Regions from separate parts of the Clostridium sp. CM041 genome, predicted to be linked through region 1. Evidence: riboswitches for the same ligand, from Rfam matches in the RefSeq annotation. Region 1 holds a riboswitch; the other holds the start of a gene.
What was found. A riboswitch is a leader RNA that binds a small molecule or an ion and turns the genes downstream of it on or off. The one in region 1 is predicted to bind FMN.
Positions count from the first base shown of each region.

Region 2: it holds a riboswitch for FMN, as region 1 does, so the genes downstream of both, ACWJJT_RS09550 (ECF transporter S component) here and ribD (bifunctional diaminohydroxyphosphoribosylaminopyrimidine deaminase/5-amino-6-(5-phosphoribosylamino)uracil reductase RibD) in region 1, are expected to answer to the same signal.

Region 1 is NZ_CM143648.1:3,224,881-3,239,962, forward strand. It holds gene ptsG (glucose-specific PTS transporter subunit IIBC) at 1-155, shown strand, start outside; gene ACWJJT_RS15200 (phosphatase PAP2 family protein) at 537-1,121, opposite strand; gene megL (methionine gamma-lyase) at 1,502-2,707, shown strand; gene ACWJJT_RS15210 (amino acid ABC transporter ATP-binding protein) at 3,192-3,932, opposite strand; gene ACWJJT_RS15215 (amino acid ABC transporter permease) at 3,966-4,607, opposite strand; gene ACWJJT_RS15220 (amino acid ABC transporter substrate-binding protein) at 4,641-5,438, opposite strand; gene ACWJJT_RS15225 (hypothetical protein) at 5,652-5,786, shown strand; FMN riboswitch at 5,892-6,005, shown strand; gene ribD (bifunctional diaminohydroxyphosphoribosylaminopyrimidine deaminase/5-amino-6-(5-phosphoribosylamino)uracil reductase RibD) at 6,299-7,405, shown strand; gene ACWJJT_RS15235 (riboflavin synthase) at 7,390-8,040, shown strand; gene ACWJJT_RS15240 (bifunctional 3,4-dihydroxy-2-butanone-4-phosphate synthase/GTP cyclohydrolase II) at 8,125-9,333, shown strand; gene ribH (6,7-dimethyl-8-ribityllumazine synthase) at 9,389-9,850, shown strand; gene ACWJJT_RS15250 (hypothetical protein) at 10,136-10,441, shown strand; gene ACWJJT_RS15255 (HAD-IB family hydrolase) at 10,498-11,244, opposite strand; gene ACWJJT_RS15260 (5-formyltetrahydrofolate cyclo-ligase) at 11,282-11,863, opposite strand; gene ACWJJT_RS15265 (hypothetical protein) at 12,135-12,341, shown strand; gene ACWJJT_RS15270 (FAD:protein FMN transferase) at 12,571-13,500, shown strand; gene ACWJJT_RS15275 (NusG domain II-containing protein) at 13,484-13,870, shown strand; gene ACWJJT_RS15280 (Gx transporter family protein) at 13,894-14,397, shown strand; gene ACWJJT_RS15285 (RnfABCDGE type electron transport complex subunit B) at 14,516-15,082, opposite strand, start outside.
Region 2 is NZ_CM143648.1:2,041,073-2,056,154, reverse strand. It holds gene secA (preprotein translocase subunit SecA) at 1-27, shown strand, start outside; one part of gene prfB (peptide chain release factor 2) at 165-242, shown strand; one part of gene prfB (peptide chain release factor 2) at 244-1,272, shown strand; gene arcC (carbamate kinase) at 1,475-2,425, opposite strand; gene ACWJJT_RS09585 (basic amino acid/polyamine antiporter) at 2,643-4,055, opposite strand; gene argF (ornithine carbamoyltransferase) at 4,151-5,149, opposite strand; gene arcA (arginine deiminase) at 5,188-6,411, opposite strand; gene aroD (type I 3-dehydroquinate dehydratase) at 7,122-7,886, shown strand; gene ACWJJT_RS09565 (Na+/H+ antiporter NhaC family protein) at 7,961-9,301, opposite strand; gene proS (proline--tRNA ligase) at 9,548-10,984, opposite strand; gene ACWJJT_RS09555 (Tex family protein) at 11,461-13,623, shown strand; FMN riboswitch at 13,681-13,859, shown strand; gene ACWJJT_RS09550 (ECF transporter S component) at 13,955-14,584, shown strand; gene ACWJJT_RS09545 (polysaccharide deacetylase family protein) at 14,693-15,082, opposite strand, start outside.

The DNA of each region.
Region 1 (15,082 bases):
TAGATGCTAAAAATGTTGATAAGGCAGAACTTAAGAAATTAGGAGCTGCGGGAGTTCTTGAAGTTGGTGACAGCATTCAAGCAATATTTGGACCAAGAGCAGAGCATATAAAAACAGAGGTTAAAGAGGTTATAGCTAAGGGTTTAGATAAATAATATTATAACTTTAATTAAAAATAAATTTTAACATAAAAAACATTGGATAAGTAATATACATTATCTAATGTTTTTTTATGCTTGTTATGAACTGTATTGCTTTTTAGTGTTTATTAATAGATAACATATTAATATTAAGGCTAGTATCATTAAGCTCAAATTAATGGCAAATATAGTTTTATTATAGATTAAGAATTCACCAATAAATATTGAATATAAAACCACATATGAGATCCATGCACTAGAGCCTGCGAGAATACTAATTTAAAGATTTCTATTTATAAAAAATATGGGAAAGTTATACAGAATAATAAAAAATATTTAAAGGTAAAGCCCTAATTATTCAATTATGAATAATTAGGGCTTTATAGTATAGTAAAACTAATTAGATTTTGGTTTATGTTTAAAAATATTAAGTTTAATAGTGAAATGTTTATCTAAATACTCGTTTAGGCCTTTGTTCATACAAAACCTATAAGCTGCAAGACTAATGAAAGACCATAGTATAGCGATAAACCATCCACCAAGCACATCTGTTGGATAGTGAACACCCACATAAACCCTACTAACTCCTACAAGAATTAAATATGCGAATATAAAACAGCTAAGTAGATAGGCAACTTTTTTATTCTTCATTCGATTAAGTATAAAGTAAATAAGAACAATACCAATAGCTGTAGAAATCGAAGAATGGCCGCTAGGAAAACTATAGCCATCAGCTTCAACTAATCTTACTCCCATGGGTCTAGATCGTTGTACAGTGTTTTTAAGCATCAAATTGGTAAAGCCAGTAATTCCAATATTAAATACACAGCAAATGGCTTCCAATTTATTGTTCCAAAGATATAATATAATAAAAACCAATAGGGTTATTAAAATCTGTAATTCAGGGTCAGAAGATTTTGAAACAGCAATATAAAATTGATTCCATCCCAAATTCATAGAAGTTGCTAAATAATAAAGCATGTTAATTTAATCATCCTTTCTATATTACATTGAACATTAATATTCATTCGATAGTTAATGTATAAAATTCCAATTAAGTCATAAGCATCAGCTAATATTATATCAAAATCTACAATTAAAAGCTACATTTATATTATTTGTTAACACAGGAGTAAGATATTATTCATATTTTACAACTCAATTGTAAATCTAAAAGCAACCTGTTCTATTTACAATTGAGGTACTGTTGGATTTATGCTTTTTAGTATAATTCAGTTATGTTTATGTTGGCTATAGTAAAAATTTAACATAATAATTAAAAGAATATTTTAGTAATAAATAGCAGGATAGTTGCTTATATATTTATAAAGCAAGAAAAAATTATATTAGGGGGAATTGTAATGGATAGAGAACATTTACGTAATAGTGGATTTGCAACTAAAGCTATACATGGAGGAAATAAGAAGGATCAATATGGTGCATTGGCTACTCCAATACATCAAACAGCTACTTTTGTTTTTGATTCAGCACAGCAAGGTGGAAATAGATTTGCAGGAACGGAAGATGGCTATATTTATACAAGACTTGGGAACCCTACTAATACTGTTTTAGAAGAAAAATTGGCCATGCTTGAAGGTGGAGAAGCGTGTATGTCTATGGCATCAGGAATAGGAGCTATATCTTCAACTATGTGGACAGCATTAAAGGCTGGAGATCATATAGTTGCAGCACAAACGCTTTATGGCTGTACTCATGCATTTTTGGCTCATGGTATTTCTAGATATGGTGTTGAAGTTACTTTTGTTGATGTTTCAAATCCAGAAAATGTTAGAAATGCTATGAAAGAAAATACAAAAGTTATTTTCTTAGAAACACCTGCAAATCCAACATTGCTTATAACAGATATTGAGGAAATATCAAAGATTGCCCACGCACAAGAAAATTGTATGGTTATAGTGGATAATACATTTAGCACTCCATACATACAAAGACCATTAGAAATAGGTGCAGACGTTGTGGTACACTCTGGAACTAAATTTATAAATGGGCATGGTGACGTAATTTCTGGTTTTGCTGTTGGATCTAAAGAATTTATTGACGGAGTTAGATTATTTGGTGTAAAGGATATGACTGGAGCTAGTTTAAGTCCTTTTGATGCATTTTTGATTATAAGAGGAATGAAAACACTAGAAATAAGAATGGAAAGACATTGCAAAAATGCAATGGCTGTAGCTGAATTTTTAGAAGCCCATCCAGCAGTAGAAAACGTATATTACCCAGGACTTAAAAGTTTTCCTCAATATGAATTAGCAAAAAAACAAATGGATCTGCCAGGCGGGATTATTGCTTTTGTAATAAAGGGTGGAATTGAAGAAGGTAAAAAGGTTATAAATTCCACTAAGCTTTGTAGTATAGCTGTTAGTTTAGGAGATGCTGAAACTTTAATTGAACATCCTGCTTCAATGACTCATTCGCCATATTCACCAGAAGAAAGATTAGAAGCTGGTATAAGTGACGGTTTAATAAGATTGGCAGTAGGCCTTGAAAATGTTGAGGATATTATTGCAGATTTAGACCAAGCCCTTAATTTAATTATTAAATGTTAAGTAGCATAATAAATAAGTGAATGTAGGAATTATTATCTAGAGTGTTAACATGTAGATAATAATTCCTGTTTTTTATTTTCTATTATCTGTTATTGTTAATCCATTCCATATAACATCAGTATCTTCATTTCTATCTTATATTAATTAAACCCTCTAATCATGCTTATATCGGATATTTTGATTGGGTGTTTTTGTTTGTTATTGTGGTTATTAATTTCCTTAAATGTTGATTTTCTTGAAGTTAGGGGGCCATAAAAATTTATTATTCCCCAAGATGCCAAAAATTTATTGTATTTAGATTTAATTGAAATTGTGATCAGTAATGCTCCTTTTTATATATTAATTCTAAATATTATATAATACATGTTAGAAAAATGTGATTTAATAATTAATTGGTTTGTGAATTAAGACATAGAAGCCATGGAAAAAGTGTCATTCCTATAGTTGATTTTTTTATAATTTTTATAAAGGTCTGATTTCATAGCTATGCAAGGTTTAAAAATTGTTTTACCCTGGCATGGTTAGAATTAAAAAATAGTAATTCAGGAGTGGAGTTCGCTAGTATTTCTCCATTTTCCATGAAAATAATTCTATCTGATATTTCTCTTGCAAATTGCATTTCATGGGTAACTACTATGAGTGATATTTTATCAATGGCAAGAGATTTAATGACCTTTAACACTTCGCTGACTAGTTCAGGGTCTAATGCAGAAGTTGGTTCATCAAAAAGAATTAATTCTGGATTCATTGCAAGACATCTAGCAATTGCAATTCTTTGCTTTTGTCCACCAGAGAGAGTACAAGGATAAGAATTTATTTTATCTAATAAATCCACTTTTAAAAGTAATTTTTCTGCAATGTCTATAGCATCTTTCTTATCTATATTATTTACTATAATAGGAGCTTCAATTATATTCTCAAGAACGGTTTTATGAGGGAATAAATTGAAGTTTTGAAAAACCATACCTATTTTTTTAGTAGCATTAACTGATTCAATATTATTAATTTTCTTTTTAGATTCTGCAATAGTTACGCCATTAAATTCAATGAGTCCATTATCCATATGCTCAAGACCACTTATGCACCTAAGCAGAGTGCTTTTCCCAGAGCCAGAAGGACCGATAATTGATATTACCTCGCCTTTTTTCAAACTTAAAGATACATTCTTTAAAACCTGGGTTTTATCATAACTTTTATTTATTTTACATATCTTGAGTAAATCCATAGTAGCACCATCCTTTATTTATCATATTGTTCTTTATTCGTAAATTGAATATTTTTTTTCAAGCTTTTTAAAAGCCAACACAATAAGAGAAGTAAAGATTAAATATATTATTGCGGCAATAAAAAAAGGAGCGATTGTAAAATCTCTAGTTACAATTTCCCTAGCAGCTCTTAGTAAATCTTGTAATCCAATTGCAGCTACTAAAGCGGTATCTTTTATTAGAGTAATCGCCTCATTACAAGTTGGTGGAATTATCCGTTTAAAGGCTTGGGGCAGTATTATTTTTGACATAGTTTGTCTATAATTCATGCCTAAGACTTTAGCGGCCTCGTATTGGCCTTTATCTATAGATTGAATACCGGATCTGAATATTTCTGTAAAATAAGCTCCGTAATTCAAAGAAAAGGTAAGAGCGGCTGCAGTAAAAGGAGAAAATTTAATGCCGATAATAGGTAACCCGAAATATGTAAAAAACAGTTGGAGAAGTAAGGGTGTTCCGCGAAATAACCAAGTATAGAGGTCCACAATCTTACTAAGTATTTTTAAATTTGAGACTTTGATTAGTGCGCCTATTATTCCAAGAGGCAAACAAAAGATTATTGTCGCAAAATACAATTCAATAGTAAAGAGGCTCCCTTTTAAAATATAAGTTGTAATGTCTATAAAATTAGCCAAATCTAACACTCCTTCAGAAAAAATTCATAATTATTATTTGATTATATCTTTGCCGAACCATTTCTTTGATATAGTATTGGCAGTTCCATCATTTTGTATTTCATCTAGTTGTTTATTTATTTCTGCAGTAAGGCTTGTATCAGTTTTTCTTATACCTACCCCATAATCTTCTACTCCTAGATTTTCATTAATAACTTTATAATCACCAGGTTTTTTACTAGCATAGTATCTTCCAACTACCTCATCCACTATAACAGCATCAATACGACCAGCGTTTAAATCGAGTAGCGCTTCTGTATTGTTTGAATATTTCTTGGCCTCCTTTAGTGAGTTAGTAAGTAGTGAATCTTTAGCAAGTGCAGCTTCACTGCTGCTACCCAGTTGCAGGCCTACAATTTTATCAGTTAAATCGCTTTTTTTAGAAATAGTTGACTTGTTCTTTACAATAATTATTTGCTTATTTTGAAGGTATACTTTAGAAAAAGCAATTTGTTCTTTTCTCTTATCTGTTATTGTTAATCCATTCCATATAGCATCAATATCTTTATTGTTTAGACTTAATATAATTCCGTCCCATTCTACTGGTTTAAAGGTTACTTTTACGCCCATTCGCTTGCCTACTTCTTTTGCCATATCAATGTCAAAGCCTACAATTTCACCACTTTTATCTCTAAATCCCATTGGTGGAAAGTTATCATCAAGACCAACTATTAGTTCTTTTTTGTCTTGTATATCTTTTAAAGAATTATCAGCTGTGGGGGTGTTTCCGCAGCCAGATAAAATAGCGGTTGAAAGTATCGCCACAATTAGTAAGTTAAATTTAATTTTCATTATTAACACTCCTTTATGAATTCTATAAATACAATATTACTTTATTACGTTAGTTATGTAAAGTGGTAAATTAAAGATTAATTAACTTATATATAAATATAAAATCATTACAAGATAAAAATTTATAAATTTTTTAGAATAGATGGGAAAATCATAGTAGTATAAATCTCTCTTCCAGTGGAAAATATAAATTAAGAAAGGGGAGTGTTTTAAATGAGTATAAAGCAGAAACTTACTAATGAGCAATTATCTTCAGTAGGAATTAAGAGAACTGATAATGACAAAGATATGCATACGAATGATGTAAATATTAAAAATAATGAAACAAGAAATAAAAAAAATAAATAAATCATCTAAAAGTGTTTATAGCTAATATTTTGATTAATTGTTTATATTTATAGGATTCGCTTGACATTAAAATAACAAAGTGGTATTCTTAAGTTGAAAATTTAATAGATCCTTCAGGGTAGGGTTAAATTCCCAACCGGCGGTATAGCCCGCGAGCCGAAAGGTAGATCTGGTTTAATTCCAGGGCCGACAGTAAAGTCTGGATGAGAGAAGGAGAATAATGATAAATATAGGAGATTTTCATTTATTAACTATGAAAGATAGTTAATACTGCTTTTATATTTTATTGTGAATATATTTAGTGAACAGCACCGATAGGTGATGATTTAACAGCACCGATAGGTGATGATTTGACTAGATATATAATTAGCTTATTAAGCCCTGAAAACTTTGTTTTCAGGGCTTTTATTATTTTAGCCACATATATGATTTTATTTGATCAAAGTTATGCATACTAAGAGAGAAATATTTATGAAGATTGGCACCAGAATTATAGAATTAGGGGTGATAAATTGGATAATTATTATATGAGAAGAGCACTTGAATTATCTAAAAAAGCAGTGGGGCTTGTAAATCCTAATCCATTGGTTGGTGCTGTTATTGTAAAAGATAATAGGATAATCGGTGAGGGGTATCATGAATATTTTGGTGGACCACATGCAGAAGTAAATGCTTTTAAAAATGCCAAAGAAAATGTAGAAGGCGCAACAATGTATGTAACTTTAGAGCCTTGCGCACACTATGGTAAAACGCCACCTTGCGCTGATGCTATAGTGCAAAATAAAATATCTAAAGTGGTAATTGGAATGATAGACCCTAACCCATTAGTTGCAGGGAAGGGAATAGAAATTCTAAGAAGTAGTGGCATAGAAGTAACTACGGGCATAATGGAAACTGAAATAAAGAAAACAAATGAAATATTTATAAAATACATAACTCACAAAAAACCATTTTGCATCATGAAAACTGCTATGACAATAGACGGAAAAATATCAACTTCTATTGGTGAGTCAAAGTGGATAAGTAATGAAAAATCTAGAGCGTATGTGCATGAATTAAGGCATATGGTAACTGGAATTATGGTGGGAATTGGAACTGTCCTAAGTGATGATCCAGAACTTACTACAAGAAGAGAAGGCATAATTAGCAAAAACCCAATAAGGATAATTATAGATAGCACAGCAAAAACACCAATAAATGCAAAGGTGTTAAAATGTGATGAAAAAACAAAAACTATTGTCGTTACTACAAAATTTGCAAAAGAGACTAAAATTGAAGCTATTAAACAAAAAGGTGCACAAGTTATTGTAACGCCAAGTAAAAATAACCGAGTGAATTTAAACTATTTAATGAGAGTACTAGGTGACATGGGGATAGATAGTATTTTGATTGAGGGTGGCAGTACTCTAAATTATGCTGCATTAGAAGAAGGCATCGTTGATAAGGTTATTAATTTTATTTCCCCGAAAATATTCGGTGGAACAACAGGTAAGACTCCAGTAGGAGGACAGGGAATAGAACATGTAAGTGATGCTATATTGCTTACGGATACTGAAGTAACTAGATTTAACGAGGACATTATGATAGAAGGGTACGTGAATAGATGTTTACAGGGTTAATTGAGGAAATTGGAGAAATAAAGTCTATAGAGAAAGGTGCGAGGTCTGCGAGAATTACCATAAAAGCTACAAAGGTTATATGTGGAATAAAGATTGGTGACAGTATTAGCACAAATGGAGTGTGCCTTACCGTAACAGAATTTTATAAAAATAGCTTCAGTGTAGATGTAATGGCGGAGACTATAAGAAGTAGTAATTTAGGGAAATTGAAATCTGGTTCTCATGTCAATTTGGAAAGGGCATTAATGGCTAGTGATAGGTTAGGAGGCCATATAGTAAGTGGACATATTGACGGAATAGGAACTATTGTAGATTTTTGCATCGAAGAAAATGCCACCTGGGTGTCTGTAGAAACTACAGTGGATATATTAAAGTATATTGTACATAAAGGATCGATAGCAATTGACGGTATTAGTTTAACTGTAGCATATGTTGATGAAAACATTTTCAAAGTATCAATTATACCTCATACAAGAGGTGAAACTACTCTAATTAGTAAAAAGGTAGGTGACGAGGTTAACCTTGAAAGTGATATGATGGCGAAGTATATTGAAAAACTGCTTAAATATGGTGAAGCTCCAGAAAAAAAGAAATCTATTGGTATGGATTTTCTCGAAAAAAATGGATTTGTATAAGCAATCAGTTGTAGATACAGCAAATAATATTACATCACCAAAAGTGATGATTACAGCACAGAGTGATAATTAAGGGGTGGAAAAATGTATAAATTTAATACTATTGAAGAAGCTTTAGAAGATATTAAAAATGGAAAAATGGTTGTTGTGGTAGATGATGAAGATAGGGAAAATGAAGGAGATTTAATTATAGCAGCCGAGAAAGCTACTCAGGAAAACATAAATTTTATGGCTAAGTATGCACGTGGACTTATATGCATGCCTATAGTTAAAGATAGATTAGATAAGTTAAATATAAATCAGATGGTGGTAAATAATACTGATGTGCATGGAACAGCATTTTCTGTTTCTATTGATGCTGTAACTACCACTACAGGAATATCAGCTGCAGAGAGGGCAACTACTATATTAAAGGTGATAGATTCGGAGGCTTCATCAAAAGATTTCAATAGACCAGGCCATGTATTTCCTCTAGCAGCAAGAGAGGGTGGCGTACTAAATAGGGGCGGTCATACAGAGGCTGCAGTTGATTTAGCAAGACTTGCAGGGTTATATCCTGCAGGTGTGATTTGTGAAATTATGAATGAAGATGGATCAATGGCTAGGGTGCCAGAGCTTATGGATTATGTGAAAAAACATGCTTTAAAAATGATTACCATAGTAGATTTAATTGCTTATAGGAGAAAAACTGAATGCCTTGTAGAAATGGTTACGGAGGCACAAATGCCAACTAGATATGGTGAATTTACTATCTATGGATTTGTTAATAAGATAAATGGAGAGCATCATGTAGCATTAGTTAAAGGTGATGTAAGAAGTAGTGAATCTGTACTTGTTAGGGTGCACTCTGAGTGTCTTACTGGAGATGCACTAGGATCTATGAGATGTGATTGTGGAGAACAATATGATGCGGCCATGAAAGCTATAGCAAAAGAGAAAAATGGGATTTTGCTTTATATGAGGCAGGAAGGACGTGGAATAGGGTTAATTAATAAGCTAAAGGCATACAATCTTCAAGATAAAGGAATGGATACCGCAGAAGCAAATTTAGCTTTAGGTTTCCCTGTAGACATGAGAGATTATGGCATTGGAGCTCAGATATTGGAACTATTAGGTGCTACAAAAATAAGACTCATGACTAACAATCCTAAAAAAATAACAGGAATTTCAGGCTATGGTATTGACATAGTTGATAGAGTGCCAATAGTTATGAATCACAATGAAAAAGATAAGCTTTATTTGCAAACTAAAAGAGAAAAAATGGGACATTTACTTGACTCTGAACAAGTATAAGTGTTAAGCACATTCAAGTAAACAACAAGATATTAAATTAATAGGAGGAATAGAAATGATAACGTATGAAGGTAAATTAATAGCAGAAGGTTTGAAATTTGGGATTATAGTAGCAAGATTTAATGAATTTATAGGTGGAAAATTATTATCGGGAGCACTAGATGGTTTAAAACGTCACGGAGTTACAGAAGAAAATGTTGAAATTGCATGGGTTCCTGGTGCATTTGAGATACCTCTAGTTGCAAAAAAGATGGCTAAGTCAGGTAAGTATGATGGTGTGATATGTTTAGGAGCAGTAATAAGAGGTGCTACATCTCATTATGAATATGTATCTGGTGAGGTAACTAAGGGAATTGCATCTGTATCACTTGAAACAGGAGTTCCAGTTATTTTTGGAATTCTTACTACTGAGAATATCGAGCAAGCTATTGAAAGAGCGGGTACAAAAGCAGGTAATAAAGGGTATGATGCTGCAGTAACTGCAATAGAAATGGCGAATTTATTAAAAGAAATTTAAAATAATAGAGCAAAAAATTTCTCCTGCGTGCATTGCAAACGAACTTAAAACTGGAAATTCGATTAAGAAATTCTAAATCAAATTTAATAGTTTATACGTTTCTTATTGCAAGTCACTTCGGATAAATACCATACTTAATATTAAGCTGATTTTTAAGTACTACTTTGGGTATTCAGTAGGGGTACATAACAATTATTAACTGTTCTGCACCCCTAGACTTTTTTCGCTTTCATGTATACTTATGATATACTATTCTTAAAGATAAGTAGAATGGGGGTAGTCCAAATGGGTATAGGCGATAGTGTATTTACTATTATATTTATTATGATGGGTGCATCGGCTGTTGTTTCTGGTTTGAATTTTGAGAAGAAGCAGGGGAAAAAATATAAGGGCGAAAATTTAGATGAATATATAAAACTAAATAAGCTTGTTTTAATTTCAATGGGAGGAATGATTCTAATTGGTACTTTCCTCGGACAAGGGTTACCTTTATTAAAAAATATAATAACAAATATAACAATTGGAAGTTTATTTCTCATATGGATTGTTTATTCGGTAGTATCCAAAAAGAAATTTTCAACCAAAAAATAATAAAGAGAATGGAAGGTTACGGACTTCCATTCTCTTTTTGATTTAAAGAAAAAATATTATATTTCAATGTGTTCTGGTCTTAGCTTGTAAACCACATCTTTTCTTTCTAGCATTATATTGATTTTTTCTTTTAAGTCATCATCGTCTAGAATTTTTAGGAGTAGTTCTTTAGTAGGGTTTATTACAGTAGGGTTACTAATTAACTTTAACATAGAGTAATCTCCAGAAGTATCTCCATAAGCATAACTTTGATCCAAATCAATATTATATTTACAAACAAAATGTTCTATGGCGGCCTGCTTACTAACACTATCCCACATAGGAACAATATCACCAGTGTAAATATTGTTTTCATTTAATTTATACTTTGTTCCTATATAATCATCAAACCCGTATTTTATAGACATTTCGCGTACAAGTTCTATTGGACTGCCTGATACAGTGATAATGATGTGACCCTGGCTCTTATGCCATTTAATTCTATCACGGGTGTAGGTATAAACCCTATCGCCTTTTTGCTTTATAGTTTGCCTAGCAATAAACTCAATTTGACACTTATGAAGTCCAATTATTGCCTCGGTATAAATATCAGCCATTTTAAGTAGGTAATTATCATAATTTCCTATTCGCTTATCCCATTTAACATAATAGGGTTTTACTTCTTTGTACCATTTATCATTTTCTATTATTTCGCTTTTAATTAATTTTTTGAATACCTCACTAATTAAACTATCTCTATAGAGAGTACCATCAATATCAAAGAAAGCAGCTATTCTTTTTTTCAAAGTGATCACCTCCAACATCGGTATAATATAATTATTTTAAGAAATTTATAATTAGCTATTCGGAAAATATTATTCTTTTTTCAGTGATTATGAAATCCAATGGCACATCATATTCACCAGTGGGCACTTTATCAACTATTTGATAGTCATAGGCTATGCCTATAGTAGGAGTAAGTTTCGTCTTTTTAGGTAAAAATCTATCATAATAACCAGCACCAAAACCTATCCTATTGCAATGTTTATCAAATACTACGCCGGGAACTATAATTAAATCTATATCCTCAATATCAACTTTATCGAACAAATCATGTTTTGGCTCCATAACTCCAATACTAGATTTATAAAGATCAGTAGTAAGATTATTTATTTTAAAAGGTATTATTTCTCGCTTAGATTGTATGCAATAGGGTGCAATTACTGTTTTACCGTTATCCAAACACCACTTGGCAAGAGGATATGTATCAACTTCTTTATTGAAACTTAGGTATAACATGATATTTTTGCAATTTATAAATTCAGGTAACTCCATAATTGTGCCTATAATTTTATTACTAAAATTACTTACATCTTGAATCTTCATACTTTTTCTTTGATGTAGCATATTTTTTCTTAAAGTATCTTTAAGATTATCTTCCATAAGTACCCTCCCCTAGAAATTATTTAAATATTATACTATAAAATTTAAATTAGTATAACATATGTTTATCATATATGCAATTTATAGAATTATATATAAGTTTATATTATTTTAGATAACCAATCTTAAGCAAAATAACACTTTCATAAGTCTCAAGTAATGCATTAATACATTAAAAATTATAAATTGGGAAGTCTATAATTATAATATTAAAGATGCAGGAGTATTAAAAACTACTAGGTATCTTTAAGAAATATAAGGAGGAATATTCATGGACAATTCAAAAATAAGAGAAGTTAATGGAATAGACCACGTTGGAGATGTGCCAAGTGCAAAGAAAGGAATCGTAGATTTTCTTTCAGGTGAGGACAGATATAAAGACTCTATCCCACAGGATAAACTTAATTCTTACAAAAAAGGTCGTGAAATAGCAGTAGAAATAGAGAATATTTTAAAAGGGGATCAAAGGGATTATTAGAATTAAATATTATTCAAAAATGGGTATAGAGCTTTAATTCTATACCTTTATTCTTTTAAATGCAGTATATATGCTATAATATATATTGTATTTAAAAACAATCTAGGGGTGGTGATGTACCATAAAAGGTTCACGTAAAACATGTCGTATACTGTTATTATTGTCTATTTCAATATTTTTAACATCTTGCAAAGCTAATTCAAAACTTGTTGAAAAAGAGACCTACCTAATGGGCACAATTGTTCAATTAAAGGTATATGGTGGAAACGCAGAAAAAGCAACCGAGAAAGCATTAAAGAGGGTAAGTGATGTAGAAGATAAAATGTCTGTTAATATTGAAACTTCTGAAATTACAAAATTAAATGCTAAATCTGGAATTTCAGGTGAGAAACTTAGCGCCGATACATATCACGTAATAAAAGAAGCTGTTAAATATGGTAAATTAACTGGAGGGGCTCTTGATGTAACTATAGAACCAATTGTAAAGCTATGGGGTATAGGTACTGACAAGGAGAGAGTTCCAACAAAAAATGAAATTGATGAAAAATTAAAGCTAGTTGATTATAATGATATTATTCTAGATGAAAAAAATTCAACTATCAAGTTAAGGCGAGCGAGCCAAGCTATAGATTTGGGCGCTATAGCAAAGGGATATACGGCTGATGAAATAAAGAAGGTTTTAATAGATAATAAGATTAGCAGTGCGCTTATAAATTTAGGTGGTAATGTTTATGCTGTAGGAAGTAAACCAGATGGAACTAGCTGGAATATAGGAATACAAAATCCATTAGATACGCGTGGAGAATACTTAGGAACTGTTAGTTTTACTGATAAATCCGTGGTTACATCAGGTAATTATGAGAGATATTTTATAAAGGATGGTGTGCGGTATCATCATATATTTGATCCTAAAACTGGGTATCCAGCAGATAAAGGTATCATAAGCACAACTATAGTATCGGATAAATCAATTGATGGAGATGCACTATCTACAAGTGCTTATATCATGGGACTTGAAAAAGGGATTAAATTGATAGAGTCTATTGAAGGTGTAGATGCTATTTTTGTTACCTCGGATAAAAAAATATATGTTACATCAGGCCTTAAAGATAGTTTTAACCTAACGAACAAGGAGTTTATTTATGAAAAAGGGCGATAAAATAGTTTTCATAATACTTTTAATTATTGTAGTAATATCTTTTAGTGTAGCTTTAATATACAAAATCGCAATCAAGGGGTCAGAAAATATTGCAGTTATTAAAAGCGCCGGTACAGTGATTAGAACTATTGATTTAAATAAGGTAAAAGAGCCACAAGAGTTTACTATAAAAACAAAAGATGGCCATTATAATACCATACTAGTTACTCATGATGGTGTTAAGGTAAAAGATTCTGATTGTGCACATAAAGAGTGTGTTAAAAGTGGAAGTATATCAGAGCCAGGTGGGATGATTGTATGTTTACCTAATAAACTTATGATTAGTATTGAAGGCGAAGCAAATAAAGGTATTGATGGTGGGACTTTTTAAATTAAAAAAATGTAGGTGAAAATATGGGAAAGACTAAAAGAATGGTTTTACTCAGTATGTTAGTTGCAATAGCATTAGTTATTTATTTAATTGAGGCTCAGATTCCAGTGCTATTTCCAGGAATAAAATTAGGGCTTGCTAATTCTATATCGTTAGTTGCATTAATATTACTAGGGTGGAAAGAAGCATTTTTAATAATGATTTTAAGAACCTTATTAGGTTCTATTTTTGGTGGAAGCATGTCAGCCTTTATGTTTAGCATTGCAGGCGGAGTGCTAAGTAATATAGTAATGGTATTGCTTTACAAGTATCTTAAGAATCACTTAAGTATACCTTCAATAAGTGTTTGTGGATCTGTTTTTCACAATGTAGGTCAGCTACTTGTGGCCGCTTTTATAATTAATGATTTAAGAATATATGTGTATTTACCGGTATTATTAATTTCAGCGATTGTTACAGGGTATTTTATTGGAATTCTATCTAGTATTTTAAAAAGTAGATTAGAAGAAATATTACCACTAAAATAGAAATCGTAGTCCATTTATCAAGTCAAAGGTTTCCAAGTTTGTAAAAAGGAATTGAAATGTTTTTCAGTAAATAAAAAAGATAAGCAGAAGGTTTAAAACCTTCTGCTTATCTTTTTCATTAATTACTTAAGTTTTCACGAGCTTTTAATGGTTTTGAAATAACCTTTGTAGGACACTTAGTTGCACATAGTCCACACTGTGTACATTTTTCAAAGTCTATTACAGGTAAGTTATTAACCATAACAATCGCTTTAGATGGGCAAACTCTCGCACACATTCCGCAAGCAATGCATCCAACACCGCAATTATCTTTTACTGTTTTACCCTTTGATTTTGAGTTACATTCAATAAGTACTTCTTGAGTAGCTGGAACTAATTCTATTAAATTCTTAGGGCATACTGCAATGCATGCGCCACAAGCTACACAATTATCCTTATATACTACAGCTACACCATCAATGACGTGAAGGGCATTGAACTCACAAGCTCTTACACAACTTGCAAAACCCAAACAACCATCAGCGCAAGCTTTAGGACCACCACCAGGAGCAATAACTGCTTGGCGGCAATCTTTGATTCCATCATACTCATATTTTTCTTTAGCAACCGTGCAAGTTCCTTTACATTTAACAAAGGCAACTTGTGGATTAGCGGTTTCAACGGATACGCCCATTATTTCCCCGAT
Region 2 (15,082 bases), 1.2 Mb from region 1:
TACAAAAATTGTTGTGGCAGAGGTTAATATCTATTAATAACTTCAGACGACCGCGCGATGGATAATAATAGTTGGAAATACATAACTGTCAATTTTCAACTGGGAAGGGATGAGCAATTGATTCTGCTTATCCCTTTTCAAATATAATGAAAGAGGTGCTATAATTGATAATACTAATCGAAGAAGCAATAAGTGAATTAAACGTATTAAAAAGTAATGTAGAAGAGATCAGGGTGTCTCTTTGACGTAGCATCTATGGAAAAACAATTAAGAGAACTTGAGTTCACGATGCAGGAGACGAGCTTTTGGCAGGATATAAAAACGGCACAACAAGTTACTCAAAAGGCTAAGGGTATTAAAGATAGAATTGATAGATTTAATTTAATAATTAGTAAGATAGAAGATTTGGAAGTGCTAATTGAACTAAGTGAGGAGGAAGAAGATGATTCCTCTATAGCAGAAATGAAAAGTGAATTAAAAGACCTAATGCTGGATACAGATAGGTTCAGGATAGAAATTTTATTATCTGGGAACTATGATATAAATAATGCGATTTTAACGCTTCATACCGGTGCAGGTGGAAGTGATGCTCAAGATTGGACAGAAATGCTTTATAGAATGTACTCAAGGTGGTGTGAAAAGAAGGGATATAAGATCGAAGTTTTAGATTATCAGCCATCTGATGAAGCAGGTATCAAAGCAGTGACATTAAAAATAACTGGCGAATATGCCTATGGATATTTAATGGCCGAAAAGGGAGTGCATAGGTTAGTAAGAATTTCACCTTTTAATGCAAATGGTAAGAGGCAAACCTCGTTTGCATCTTGTGAAGTACTTCCAGAGCTTACGGATAATCAAGATGTTGAAATAAAGCCTGATGACCTCAGAATAGATACTTATAGATCTGGAGGGGCAGGAGGTCAACATGTAAATAAAACTGACTCAGCCATAAGGATTACCCATATACCTACGGGTATAGTAGTCCAGTGCCAAAATGAAAGAAGTCAGCATAGTAATAAACAAACTGCGATGAAGATGCTTATGGCAAAATTATTAGATTTAAAGGAAAGAGCTAAAAAAGATAGAATAGAAGACTTAACCGGGGATTTGAAAGAAAATGGTTGGGGAAGTCAAATTAGATCTTATGTATTTCATCCATATAATTTGGTCAAGGATCATAGGACTAATACAGAAATGGGTAATGTAGATGCAGTTATGGATGGGGATATTGATATTTTCATTGAGGCGTACTTAAGGCAGAACAATAAATAACTTCAGGTGTATCTACAATAAAGAAGGTTGGTACCATTAAATCATCTCCTGCGGAGCTGAAATGTCGTTAAAGAAATGCAGGCACATTTGTATTTGAACCTAAAAGATCCAGCAGAATATATTGCATATTCTGCTGGATCTTTTAGGTTTGTTATGTATAAGTCATAAGCGTTTTCATCTTATGACTTACATGTAAAGTTTATTATTTTGTTATCACTGTTCCTGCTGCTCCGCTTATAGCTTCTCTAGCTTTTTCGAGTGATGTTATAATTGCTTTTCTGCCTTCTTTTGCTTCAACGAAAGCAAGAGCCGCTTTTATTTTTGGAAGCATAGAACCAGGAGCAAAATGTCCTTCTTTAATATAGGTTTTAGCTTCTTCAATAGTTATTATTGAAAGATTCTTTTGATTTGGAGTACCAAAGTTAATAGCAACCTGTTCGACGGCCGTAAGTACGACTAATACATCCGCATTTAGTAATTCAGCTATTTTAGAAGAAGCAAAATCTTTATCTATTACTGCTGGAACGCCCTCAAGGTTTCCATTTCCATTATCAATTACAGGTATACCGCCACCGCCAACAGTTATAACAATATGTCCAGCTTCAACTAATGTTTTAATAATAGGCTCTTCAACTATAGCCATTGGAAGTGGTGAAGCCACTACGCGTCTCCAGCCTCTATTTGAATCCTCTTTCATTATATATCCTTTTTCAATCATTAGTTTCTTAGCCTGTTCCTCCGTAAAGAAAGAACCTACTGGCTTAGTTGGATTCTTAAATCCTGGATCATTCTGATCAACAATTACTTGAGTAACTACTGTTGCAACGTCCTTATTTATTCCTCGTTTTCTCATCTCTGATCTAATGCTTTGTTGCAGATGATATCCTATATAACCTTGGCTCATAGCACCACATTCAGGAAAAGGCATTATTGGGCTATTTTTATTTATAGAAGCAGCTGCTTCATAAGTAGCTACAAGTTGACCTACTTGAGGTCCATTCCCATGAGCAACAATAACCTCGTGACCCTCTTCGATTAAATCTACAATGGCCTCTGACGTCTGTATTGATGTTACTAACTGTGCTTCGGCTGTAGTGTCCTTTGGATTTGCTTGAAGGGCATTTCCACCAAGTGCTATTACTATTCTTGACATATACATTTCTCCTTTGATATTATATATAAAATATAATTTATTTAGCAATTTAAAGGTATTTTATAAAATCTCATTGAAATAATGGTTAAATCATCTCCTGCGGAGCTACAATATTAACGACTTCAGAAGGAGATTTATACTCCCACTAAAGTTTCCTATTTGTTAGGGCATGTAACTCCAACTTGTAGAAGTGGGAGACTTTCCTTCTGAAATGTCGTTAAAGTCGAATTTTGCCAGTTGAAAGCAGTATAATCATTAAGATTGCAACTACCATAATGGCTACCATTCCTATTTTCTCGTTTGCTTTAATAGGTTTATTCTTTTCTTTCCTAGCCTTTAGATATACAAATATGCCAACAGCATACAGTATTACTGCTGCTCCTAGGTAATTTATTCCTACTGCATAAATTACATATAGTGAATATATACATGCTAATATAGAAACTATCTTATCTTTAGCTCCTAGGCCATCTGCAAATGCAACCTTAACTGCATATAGTGATGAAAGTAAATATGGGATTAAAATACATGTTGTAGAAATTAAAAATACACTACCATATGCAGACTGAAGTGCCGGTAAAAGTAGCGAAAGTAAAAATATTTGAGTTAAGCCATCAGTTAGTAATAATGAATTTACTGCAGCACCATTGTCATTTTGTTTAATAAACCATTTTGGCATTGTGCCGCCTTTTGCCGCAACATAAGGAATTTCTGCTGCAAGCATAACCCAACTAATTAAGCAGCCTATAAGTGAAATAATTAAACCAACTTTAACGATTACAGCTCCAATACTGCCAAGTACAGTAATTGATAACATATCTGCTAGAGGGGTTTGTGAACTAGCGAGAGTATTAGCTGAAATTACTCCCATAGCTGTTGTTGAAACCAGTATATAAAGCACTAAAGTTATAATTAAACTTATTATTGTAGCTGTACCAACAGTCTTTTGAGATTTTGCTCTCTCAGAAAGCACTGTTGCAGCTTCAATACCAATAAAGCACCACAAGATTGTACCCATTGCTCCTTTAACTTGCAAGAACACGGTAGTGGAACCCCCCGTAGAAGCTAATATTGTTTTCCAATTATCAACATTAAAAGTTCCGGATTTAAATATTGCAAGACCAAATACAATTACCATAAATAATGGTATGATTTTTGCAACTGTGGCAACGGCATTTATTACTCCGGCGCTCTTAACTCCACGCATTTGTATATAGTGAATTATCCATAATAGTGCAGATGCTAATAAAAATGTTACTATAGGTTTCACGTCACCTACTAAACTATTAAAAGTTTTAAATATAAGAATAAAAAATGCAACATTTCCAAGCCAAGCGCTTAGCCAATATCCCCAGGCTGAATTGAATCCAACAAATTCTCCAAAACCTTCTTTTGCATAAGTAAATATGCCTCCTGTAAGCTCTGGTCTTTTGTTTGCAAGTAATTGAAATACAAGTGCTAAAAATGCCACGCCAAGCCCACCAATTACCCATGCAATAATTACTGCTTGAGGGTTTGCTTTACCGATAAGGTCAGTTGGGCTATTAAAGATGCCCCCACCAATCATGGAACCAACTCCAAGAGCAATTAATAGAGACAAGCCTAACTTCTTATCTTTATCCTTTTCCATTTTATAATCTCCTTTTGATTAATGTATAAGCAATATTTTAAATTGGTGAGAGCAATAATATTGCCCTCACCAATTAATTTTATAATTATTTTAGGCTAGTTTCCAAGCGTAGCAACCATAATTGCTTTGATTGTATGCATTCTGTTTTCTGCTTCATCAAATACTATAGAATGTGTACTTTCAAATACTTCATCTGTAACTTCTAAACCTTCAAGACCATATTTTTCAAATATATCTTTACCTACAAGTGTCTTTAAATCATGAAAAGCTGGTAGGCAGTGCATGAATTTAACGTTTTTATTACCTGTCTTATTAAGCATTTCCATATTAACTTGGTATGGTCTTAATAGTTCTATTCTTGATGCCCATACTTCGTCTGCTTCGCCCATAGAAACCCATACGTCTGTGTAGATTACATCTGCATTTTTAACTCCTGCAGCCACGCTATCTGTAATAGTAATTTTTCCTCCTGTTTCTTTAGCAATTTCATTACATTTTGAAACTAATGCTGTTTCTGGGAACAAGCTCTTTGGTGATACGATTCTAAAGTCCATACCCATTTTAGCAGCACCTATCATCAATGCATTTGCCATGTTGTTTCTTCCATCTCCTGCATATACAAACACAATGTCGCTTAATGGTTTGTCAAAGTGTTCTTTTATAGTTAAAAAATCTGCAAGAATTTGTGTTGGGTGGTCTTCAGTTGTTAATCCGTTCCATACAGGAACTCCTGCATATTTTGCTAGTTCTTCAACTATTTCTTGACCATATCCTCTATATTCTATTCCATCATACATTCTTCCAAGAACTCTAGCTGTATCTGCTACAGATTCCTTTTTACCAATTTGAGTTCCTGTAGGTCCAAGGTAAGTTACATGAGCTCCTTGGTCTAGTGCTCCTACTTCAAAAGCACATCTTGTTCTTGTAGAGCTCTTTTCAAATATTAGCGCAATATTTTTACCTTTTAATTTCTGTTGTTCTGTACCTGCATACTTAGCTCTTTTTAAATCTCTAGCTAAATCTAAAAAGTAGTTTATTTCATTTGGAGTAAAGTCCATCAAAGTTAAAAAGTTTCTGTTTCTTAAGTTAAACATAATAAATTCCTCCTAATATTGTTGTTATTATATTGTTTTTATAAGTTATCTCTATTTAGTGGCATACTCATACATCTTGGGCCGCCTCTTCCTCTAGAAAGTTCAGCACTTGGCATTGTGAGTACTGTTACACCATGTTTTGATAAAATTTCATTAGTAACATAATTTCGTTCATAAGTTATAACTTTTCCTGGTGCAATAGCTAGAGTGTTTGATCCATCGTTCCATTGCTCTCTTGCTGCTACAATAGCGTCACCACCGCCACATCTTATTAAATCAACAGAGGTCACTTTTAATGCAGATTTTAATACATTTTGCAATATATCTTTTTCTTGCTTAATATTTAATTGTCCATTGACACCTTTTGTAATTTCGAAAACATTAAGTGGTCCTTCTATCTCTGGGTGTATTGTAAATTTATCATAATCAACCATAGTAAATACAGTATCAAGATGCATAAATGCTCTACTAGATGGAATTTCTAATACTAATACTTTTTCAAAAGTAGTATGTTTTTCAAACAAGTTTCTTGCTACAATTTCTATAGCTTCAGGTGAAGTTCTTTGACTACATCCTATTGCAAGGGTTGTGGCAGATAATATAAGTTCGTCCCCACCTTCGATATTACTTGGAAGGCTTCTATCATACCAAAGGGGCACTTCATTTTGTTTGAAGGAGCTATGATATTCATGAATAAATTCTAGGAACAAAGTCTCACGTCTTCTAGCTTCAGTTTGCATAGTATTTATAGTAATACCATTTCCAATTGAAGCACCTGGATCGCGAGTAAAATAAAGATTAGGCATAGGATCTAAGTAAAATGGATACTGCGTTCCTATTAATCCTCTTAGAGAATGAATCTCCTTAACAGCTATTTCGTTTTTTCTAACTCCAGCCATAAGTATATCAATCATTTCTCTTGTAGGCTTTGACATTAAATAATCATAAAGAGATTTATATATTTCTTTATTACTAATGTGGCTTTCATGTAAAAACTGTTGTAAAAATATTTTTTTTGTTTTATCCTCAATTAAAGCTTCTGTAACAAGTTCTTCTAAATAAAGAACTTCAACATCGTTTTCTTTTAATATTTTTGCAAATATATCATGTTCTTTTCTTGCTACTTCTAAATAAGGAATATCATCGAAAAGTAATCTTTCAAGAAGATTCGGTACTAAATTTTCTATTTCTCTACCGGGTCTATGTAGCATTACTTTATTAAGTTTTCCTATTTCAGAAGTTACATTTATAAATGATTCCATTTAATTTAGCCCCCTATTCGTTTTTGTTTATGCCATCATTATAAAGTGTACATTTATATAAGGAAAACCGAGAATTCTACTATAATTCCATATATATCGTACATGTAAGCTTTGTTATTGATTTAACACTGCTTATTTATGCTAAGCTTTATTTTACTCGGTAATACTATGGATGTTTCTGCTTGAAAATTTAGAATATTAGATTATGTGTATATATATTCATAATGTTTTAGTTTATTATGCATAATGCTAGAAATAAGGTATAAACATTCATAAAACTTTTTTTTGGTTATTTATACCTATAAATGTATAGCAATATCTAGATAAAGGTTACATAGCCTATATATTATTAGTTATTGCGTTAATAATTATGCATATAAACCTATTTTTCATCATAATATCGCACTGAAATCGTTAATGATATTATTTGTTTACAAAATGTTCATAATGTTGATATATAAAAGGTGATGATGTGAGATAGAAAAAAAATAATTAAATTCCGGGAAGGCATCTATGAGGGGATTATTGTATTAAATAACAATTAATTAGATTGAGGTGGCGAAGTTCTTTTCTTTCCCTTGATTTTGAGTGATTTATTAATAGTTTATAGGGGGAAGAAAAAATAAGAAACCTTTACTATATTAGTAATGACTGGTATTATATCTAGAAAAGAATTAGTGTCGCAATTTATTTTGATGGGGTGGGTATTAATGAAAAAAGTAGTTACTATTAAGGATGTTACAATTGGTGAAGGCTTACCTAAAATTTGCGTTCCAATGGTTGGAGAAACTATTCCACAGCTTATAGAAGAAGCTGAAATTTTAAAAGGGATTGACTTAGATGTTGTAGAATGGCGTGTAGATTTTTTCGAGAACGCTACAAATATAGAGAGAGTTAAGAAAGCATTACAAGCAATTAGGAAAGTGCTAGTTGACAAGCCCATTATCTTTACGTTCCGTAGTGCTAAAGAGGGTGGACAAAAGGAGATTAGTACTGCATTTTATTTTGAATTAAATAGATTGATTTCTGAAACAAAGCTTGTTGAAGTTATAGATATTGAGTTATTTAACGATGAAAAAGATATAAAAGAATTAGTTGAATCAGCACATGAAAATGGCGTAGCGGTTATTATATCTAATCATGATTTTCATAATACGCCAGAGAAAGAAGAAATTATATCTCGATTACGTAAGGCTCAAGGATTAGGTGCAGATATTCCTAAAATCGCAGTAATGCCTACTTGTGCAGAGGATGTGATTGTACTGTTAGATGCAACGCGTATTATGAATGAAAGATATGCGAATGGCCCTATTATTACAATTTCTATGGCAGAAAAAGGGCTTATTAGTAGATTATCAGGTGAATTATTTGGCTCTGCATTAACATTTGGCGCAGTCAAGAAGGCTTCTGCACCAGGTCAAATTGCTGTAGTAGAATTACGTAGAACTATTCAATTACTTCATAATAATACGTAAAAAAATTAGAATGCAATAGGATGATTTAACGACATTTCAGAAGTCGTTAATATTACAGCTCCGCAGGAGATGATTTAATGATTGATATTTATTTCTATATTGCTAGTAGTTGATTTAAATCGGATTAAGATCAAATTTGTTATAGGTACCATATATATATATAAGAGGTATGGCATGCAGGAAAGATTAGCACCTAAAATCGTAAGTGGAGCAAGTAAAGCAATATTCCAAGGAATCAAAGCGGAAATCATTATTGCTGTATTTTCTAAATCAATGGCTAAGAATGAGTTATCTAGTTCATTTTTCTCATAAGCCTTTTTATTTAACATATGAGTTAACATAACAGCAACGGATTGGCTGCAGCCTACAGTAGCGGTGAATATGCTTGAAATGACTATATTTTGAAAGACCCCATACCTAGAATTTGCCTTCAAAGTTATAGCTTCAACACTGTCTAACATTTTACTTCCCTCTATTAAACCTGCAAATGCAGAGCCTATATATATCACCAGGGATGATTTTAGCATAGAAATGATTCCTCCGCCTTTAAGTATCGTGTAAAGGGGACTTGATTTGTCTGTGTTATATCCGAAAACAGTAAACTTTATGCATTGTACTAGGGTTTCGTGTTGGATAAAGATGCTCAATAAAAAAGCCGTTAATATGCTTACAATCATAGATGTTTTAACATTTATCTTAAATGCTGAAAAAACAAGTATAACCAAAGCAGGAAGCAAAACAATTATATTTATAGAGAATGCATTAATTATTTCATTATTTATCCCGTTTGCAGAACTATGCAAGGGAAATATACTTGACACTATAGTGTAGAAAATAATTGAAATACCAAAGGGAACTATGCAGGTTTTAAACATGTTTTTTATATTTATATATATATCTGTTTCTGTAAGATACGCAATAAGGCTTGCACTAGAAGACATAGGAGAACACCTATCACCAAAGTATGCTCCAGCAATAATTGAGCCAGCTGTGGCAGCAAGGTTTACACCACCGCTTCTTGCAACAACCATAAGGGCCACACCTATTGTACCGGACGTTCCGAGAGATGTACCTATTAAAAAAGATACGAAACAACTGGTTAAGAATGCAGATAAAATAAACATATTGGGCCTTATTAGAGTTATACAATAATAAACTATTGCAGGTACAGTGCCAGAGACAATCCATATAGATGTAATAGCCCCAATAAGAATAAAAATCTTTATAATTATGAGAGATTTTTTGCCCCCATTAAAAGACATATTTAACAAGCGTTTTAGGGGAATTCCTCTTTTAAACTCCACTAAAATAAAGAGGATTAGCCCAGATATTAATGGATATGCAAGAAATATGCCTTTTAAAACACTCAAAACTAAAAGTGCAAATGTAACAATAAAAGCTATAATTAAATCCATTGTCATCACCTACTTTAAAAAAATTTAAATTAAGCCTATAAGCATTTCATTTATTGTCATTAGTATAACAAAAATAATACAGGTATTCAATAAAAAGTATAACCATAAGTTGCTAATATTGCATCGCTACAGGTAACGATTTAATCAATTTACCAAGAGGGTATAGAATTATATCGCGATTTATTAAGGTATAAATTTAAAAAACTAAAAGCGATTGGCATAAACCAATCGCTTTTATATTTAAATTTAATAAGCTCTTCCCCAAATAACCGTAGCTTTAGATGGTTTTCCACAACATAAGCAAACGCCTTTTTCTTCTGGCATATTAAATGGCATGCATCTAGAAGACGCACCGGCTACTTCTTTTACTTTTTCTTCACAAGCGAGTTCTCCACACCATGGAGCGCTAACAAATCCTAAAGTTTTATCAAGAAGTTCTTTTAATTCTTCTACGGTGCTTGCGTTAAAGGTTCGGGTATCTTGTGCATTTTTAGCTTTTTCAAATAAAGATTTTTGAATATCTTTTAAAATCTCGGGTACTAATGCTTCTAGTTCTGACATTGGAACAATTATTTTTTCGCGGCTATCACGTCTCACAAGTACTACTTGATTATTTTCTATATCTTTTGGACCAACTTCTAAACGTAGCGGAACACCTTTCATTTCGTATTCGCTAAATTTCCATCCAGCCATTTTATCGCTAATATCCATTTTTACACGTGAAAGCTTTGATAATATATTTTTAAGTTCTGTAGCTTTTTCAATTACGCCTTCTTTATGAGGTGCAATTGGAACTATGATAAGTTGAATTGGAGCTACTGCTGGTGGCAGTATTAGACCATTATCATCACCGTGAACCATAATTAAAGCCCCGATAAGTCTTGTAGACATTCCCCAAGAAGTTTGGTGAACATAAGCAAGTTTACCAGTTTTATCTGAATACTGTATGTTAAATGCTCTTGCAAAACCATCTCCAAAATTATGAGAAGTACCACATTGAAGTGCTTTTCCATCATGCATTAAACTTTCAATTGTGTAAGTTTCATTTGCTCCTGCAAACTTTTCTTTTTCTGTTTTCTTACCTTTTATAACTGGAATAGCAAGGGTTTCTTCACAAAAGGTTGAATATATATTAAGCATTCTAAGAGTTTCCTCTTTTGATTCTTCCGCCGTTGCATGAGCGGTATGGCCTTCTTGCCATAAAAACTCTGAACTTCTAAGAAAAGGTCTTGTGGTTTTTTCCCAACGCACAACGGAACACCATTGATTATATAATTTAGGGAGATCATTGTAAGATTGAATTATTTTTGAATAGTGATCACAAAATAATGTTTCAGAAGTTGGCCTAACGCAAAGCCTCTCTGCTAGTAGTTCGTTGCCTCCGTGTGTTACCCAAGCAACCTCTGGTGCAAAACCTTTAACATGATCCGCTTCCTTTTGAAGTAAGCTCTCAGGAATGAACATTGGCATATATACATTTTCATGACCTGTATCTTTAAACATTTGATCTAACGTTTTTTGAATATTTTCCCAAATTGCATAGCCGTAAGGTCTTATTACCATGCAACCTCTAACGCTCGCATAATCAGCAAGTTCCGCTTTTTTTACAATATCGGTATACCATTTTGCAAAATCTTCCTCCATAGAGGTAATAGATTCTACAAATTTTTTTCCTTTTGCCATAATTATTTTCCTCCGATTCAATAAAATATTTAAAAATAAATACAAAAAAACCCGTGAAAGGGCACTATAAAATCAATCATAGAATAAAAATAATAATATGTCAAGAAAACAATTCGTAAGTATTATTAATACCGCTTGTGAGGTTAACAAAGAGATAATCGAAAGCTAGCTCTTTGTTAACAAATCATTTTTTAAAATCTATATAGGGTATAATATACGTGTGAACTATAAAAGACAATATAAGACAAAGGGTTAAAAAACAAGACCATATTAACCTTTCAAACATTTCTCCTAAAAATTTCTATATAGTCTATAGATATGAGGATAGAATTCGTGGTATGATTAAATATGTTGATTTTAGTCCATTAAGTTTAAAATATAAATTATGTGAGGAGGAATAGCTATTTAGGTACATGAAAATAAAGTATCATAGTGACTTGTTATTTAAATGTGACTTACAAAAATAGCTAAAAAACATGGGAAATATAACTAACAGATTAATTAAAGAGTTTTCAATAACTAAAGAGCAGGCGGAAAGTGTAATTGAATTATTAGATGAAGGGAATACAGTTCCTTTTATAGCTAGATATAGAAAAGAGAGAACTGGGGGACTTGATGATATAATCCTTAGAAACTTTACAGAGAGGCTTATATATCTTAGGAACTTAGAAGAACGAAAAACAGATGTAGTACGTCTTATCGGTGAACAAGAAAAACTAACAGCGGAAATTGAGGAGTCAATAAAAAAAAGCGAGACATTGACAGAAATAGAGGATATATACAGACCTTTTAAGCCTAAGAAAAGAACTAGAGCTATCATTGCAATAGAAAAAGGGCTTAAACCGTTAGCTGAAATTATTGTATGCGGCGAGTTTAAGGGTGATATAAATGAGTATGCAGAGAAATTCTTAAGTGAAGAAAAGGCAGTGAATAGTACTTCGCACGCACTTCAAGGTGCTGGGGATATTATTAGTGAAATGATTTCTGATGAAGCTGATTACAGAAAGTGGATTAGAGCGTTAGTACATAATCAAGGAAACGTTGAAACTAAAGGTAGCTCTGATGATACTACTCCATTTGAAATGTATTATGAGTATAAAGAAGGGGTTAAATCTATTCCGCCGCATAGAATTCTTGCTATAAATAGAGGCGAAAATAGTAAGATACTTTCTGTGAAAATCAAAGCCGATAACGATAAGATTACCCAGTACTTAAGAACTAAATGTTTAAAAGGGAACAATGAAACTGATAAGTATATAGAGTTAAGTATAGGTGATTCTGTAAAAAGACTTATATTCCCTTCAATTGAGAGGGAAATAAGGGCCGAACTCACAGAAAAGGGTGAAACTAGCGCTATTGAAATATTTAAAGCTAATTTAAAGGCACTCTTAATGCAGTCCCCTATAAAAGGAAAGGTAGTTCTTGGATTTGATCCTGGATTTAGAACAGGGTGCAAAATAGCGGTGCTAGATGATACTGGTAAGCTTTTAGATATAGCTACAGTATACGCTACTGCGGGCAGTAAGGACGGTATTCAAAAATCTATAGATATTATTAAAAAATTGGTAATTAAGCATAATGTAGAAGTAGTGTCACTCGGTAATGGGACTGCTAGTCGTGAATCTGAAGAGATTTTAGCACAGATAATTAAAGAACTTAAGGATGAATGTTCAAAAGATTTGTACTATGTTATAGTCTCGGAAGCAGGCGCCTCAGTGTATTCAGCGTCAGAGCTTGCATCTAAAGAATATCCAGATATAGATGTATCTATTAGAGGAGCTATTTCTATAGGGCGAAGACTTCAAGACCCATTAGTGGAGCTTGTGAAAATTGACCCGAAAGCTATTGGAGTTGGACAATACCAACATGATGTAGCAGCTAAAAAACTCGATGAATCCTTAAAAGGAGTAGTTGAAGATTGTGTTAATGCAGTTGGTGTAGATCTTAATATTGCAACACCCTCTTTATTAGCTTATATATCAGGGATAAATGTTGCTATCGCTCAAAACATTGTAGTGTATAGAGAAGAAAATGGTAAGTTCAAAACTAGAAAAGAATTATTAAAAGTGAAAAGATTAGGGGCAAAAGCATATGAGCAATGTGCAGGATTTTTAAGGGTTATGGAGAGTAATGAATTTTTAGATAACACCTCAATTCATCCAGAAACGTATAATGCTACTAAAAAACTATTGGATTTCTTAAGGTATACAAAAGAAGATCTTAAAACTTTAAACTTTAAAGATTTGGATGATAGGCTAAAAGATATTAATATAGATGAGCTTGCACAAATATTGGAAATAGGGGTTCCAACTCTTAGAGATATTATTAAAGAAATTAAAAAGCCTGGGAGAGATCCAAGAGAAGAACTACCGAAGCCGATATTAAAAACGGGTGTGGTACAAATGTCCCACCTTAAACCGGGAATGAAACTTATGGGTACTGTTAGAAATGTGTCTGACTTTGGAGCTTTTGTTGATATTGGAGTTCATCAAGATGGATTAGTGCATATAAGCCAGTTATCAGATAAATTTGTAAAGCATCCATTGGATGTGGTTAAGGTTGGCGATATAGTAGAGGTTAGTGTGATAGAAGTTGATGAGAAAAGAAAAAGAATATCATTATCAATGAAAAATAATTAATTAATATGTTGCTTATTTTACTGTATTTATATATAATTAAATTATAAAATAAAATTTAATAATCTTCAGGGCGGGGCTAATTTCCCCACCGGCGGTAAAGCCCGCGAGCCGTAAGGCTGATTCGGTTTAACGACATTTTAGAAGGTAGTTTTCCTTCTGAAGTCGTTAAGACAGCACCCTTGGGTGATGATTTGATTCCGAAGCCGACAGTATAGTCTGGATAAAAGAAGATGTGATATATATATATATAAATTCGCCCTGGCATAGTACTATGTCAGGGCTTATATTATATCCATCCCTAGGAGATATAGTTAATTAGGGGGCACTAAAAATGAGAGACGAAAAACTTGTTAAACTAATCAAAATTTCACTTTTATCTGTTATGGCTTTTCTTTTGATGTACATTGAGTTACCGATACCGATTTTCCCTGATTTCTTAAAAATTGACATCAGCGACCTGCCAGCGCTTTTAGGGGCCTTTGCATTAGGACCAATAGCGGGAGTAGTTATTGAACTCTTTAAAAATATATTACATGGAATGCTAGCTACTAAAACAGCCTTCGTTGGAGAAGTAGCAAATTTTCTAGTGGGTTCATGTTTAGTATTAGTGTCTGGATATATTTACAAGGCTCGCAAAAGTAAAGGTGGAGCTATTACTGGATTATTAATAGGAGTAATTTGTATGTCGATTTTTGCAGGGATATTAAACTATTTTATTGTTTTACCTTTATACGAAAAAGTATTAGGATTTCCAGTAGCTACCGTTATAGAAATGGGATCAAAAATAAATCATAACATTGTCGATTTAAATTCTTTTATCATTTGGTCAATTATTCCTTTTAATTTACTTAAAGGACTGGTATTAACAGCAATGACTTTAGCTTTATATAAGAGTGTTTCGCCTATACTTCATAAAGAGAACATGGAGAGAGAATACAAAAGTAGAGAACAAAAAATATAAAAAAGACTGTATACAAATATGTACTAATTTCAAAGATTTAAAAAAAGGTATTAACAAACTAAAGGATGACTTCTGCACAATGCGGAAGCCATCCTTTAGCTTTATTATTCACCATTCACAATTAACCATGCTTTTAAATGTAGATATGGATGTTTTAGGATATATTCCATATCTATTTAGCTCTAGCAAAGAATCTCCTCTCTTTACGCTTCCGTTATTAACAGTAACAGCCATTCGTATTCCTATTTTAGGCAGAAGGTTTAATACATCATCATTATGGTGTCCATAAGGATAAGAAAGATAATGGCTACCGGTTAGTTCTGTATTTTTTATTAAATCTTTTTTTACATAATCTAAAGGTTTTGTAATTAAATAACCCTTGTTATTCTCTGTTTTATGTAAATTATGGGTATGATTTGAATATTCAAATACATCGGTAGTTTCAGAAATGTTTTTCCAACTTAAGAATTGTTGTGTTTTAGGGTTAAATTCAGCATT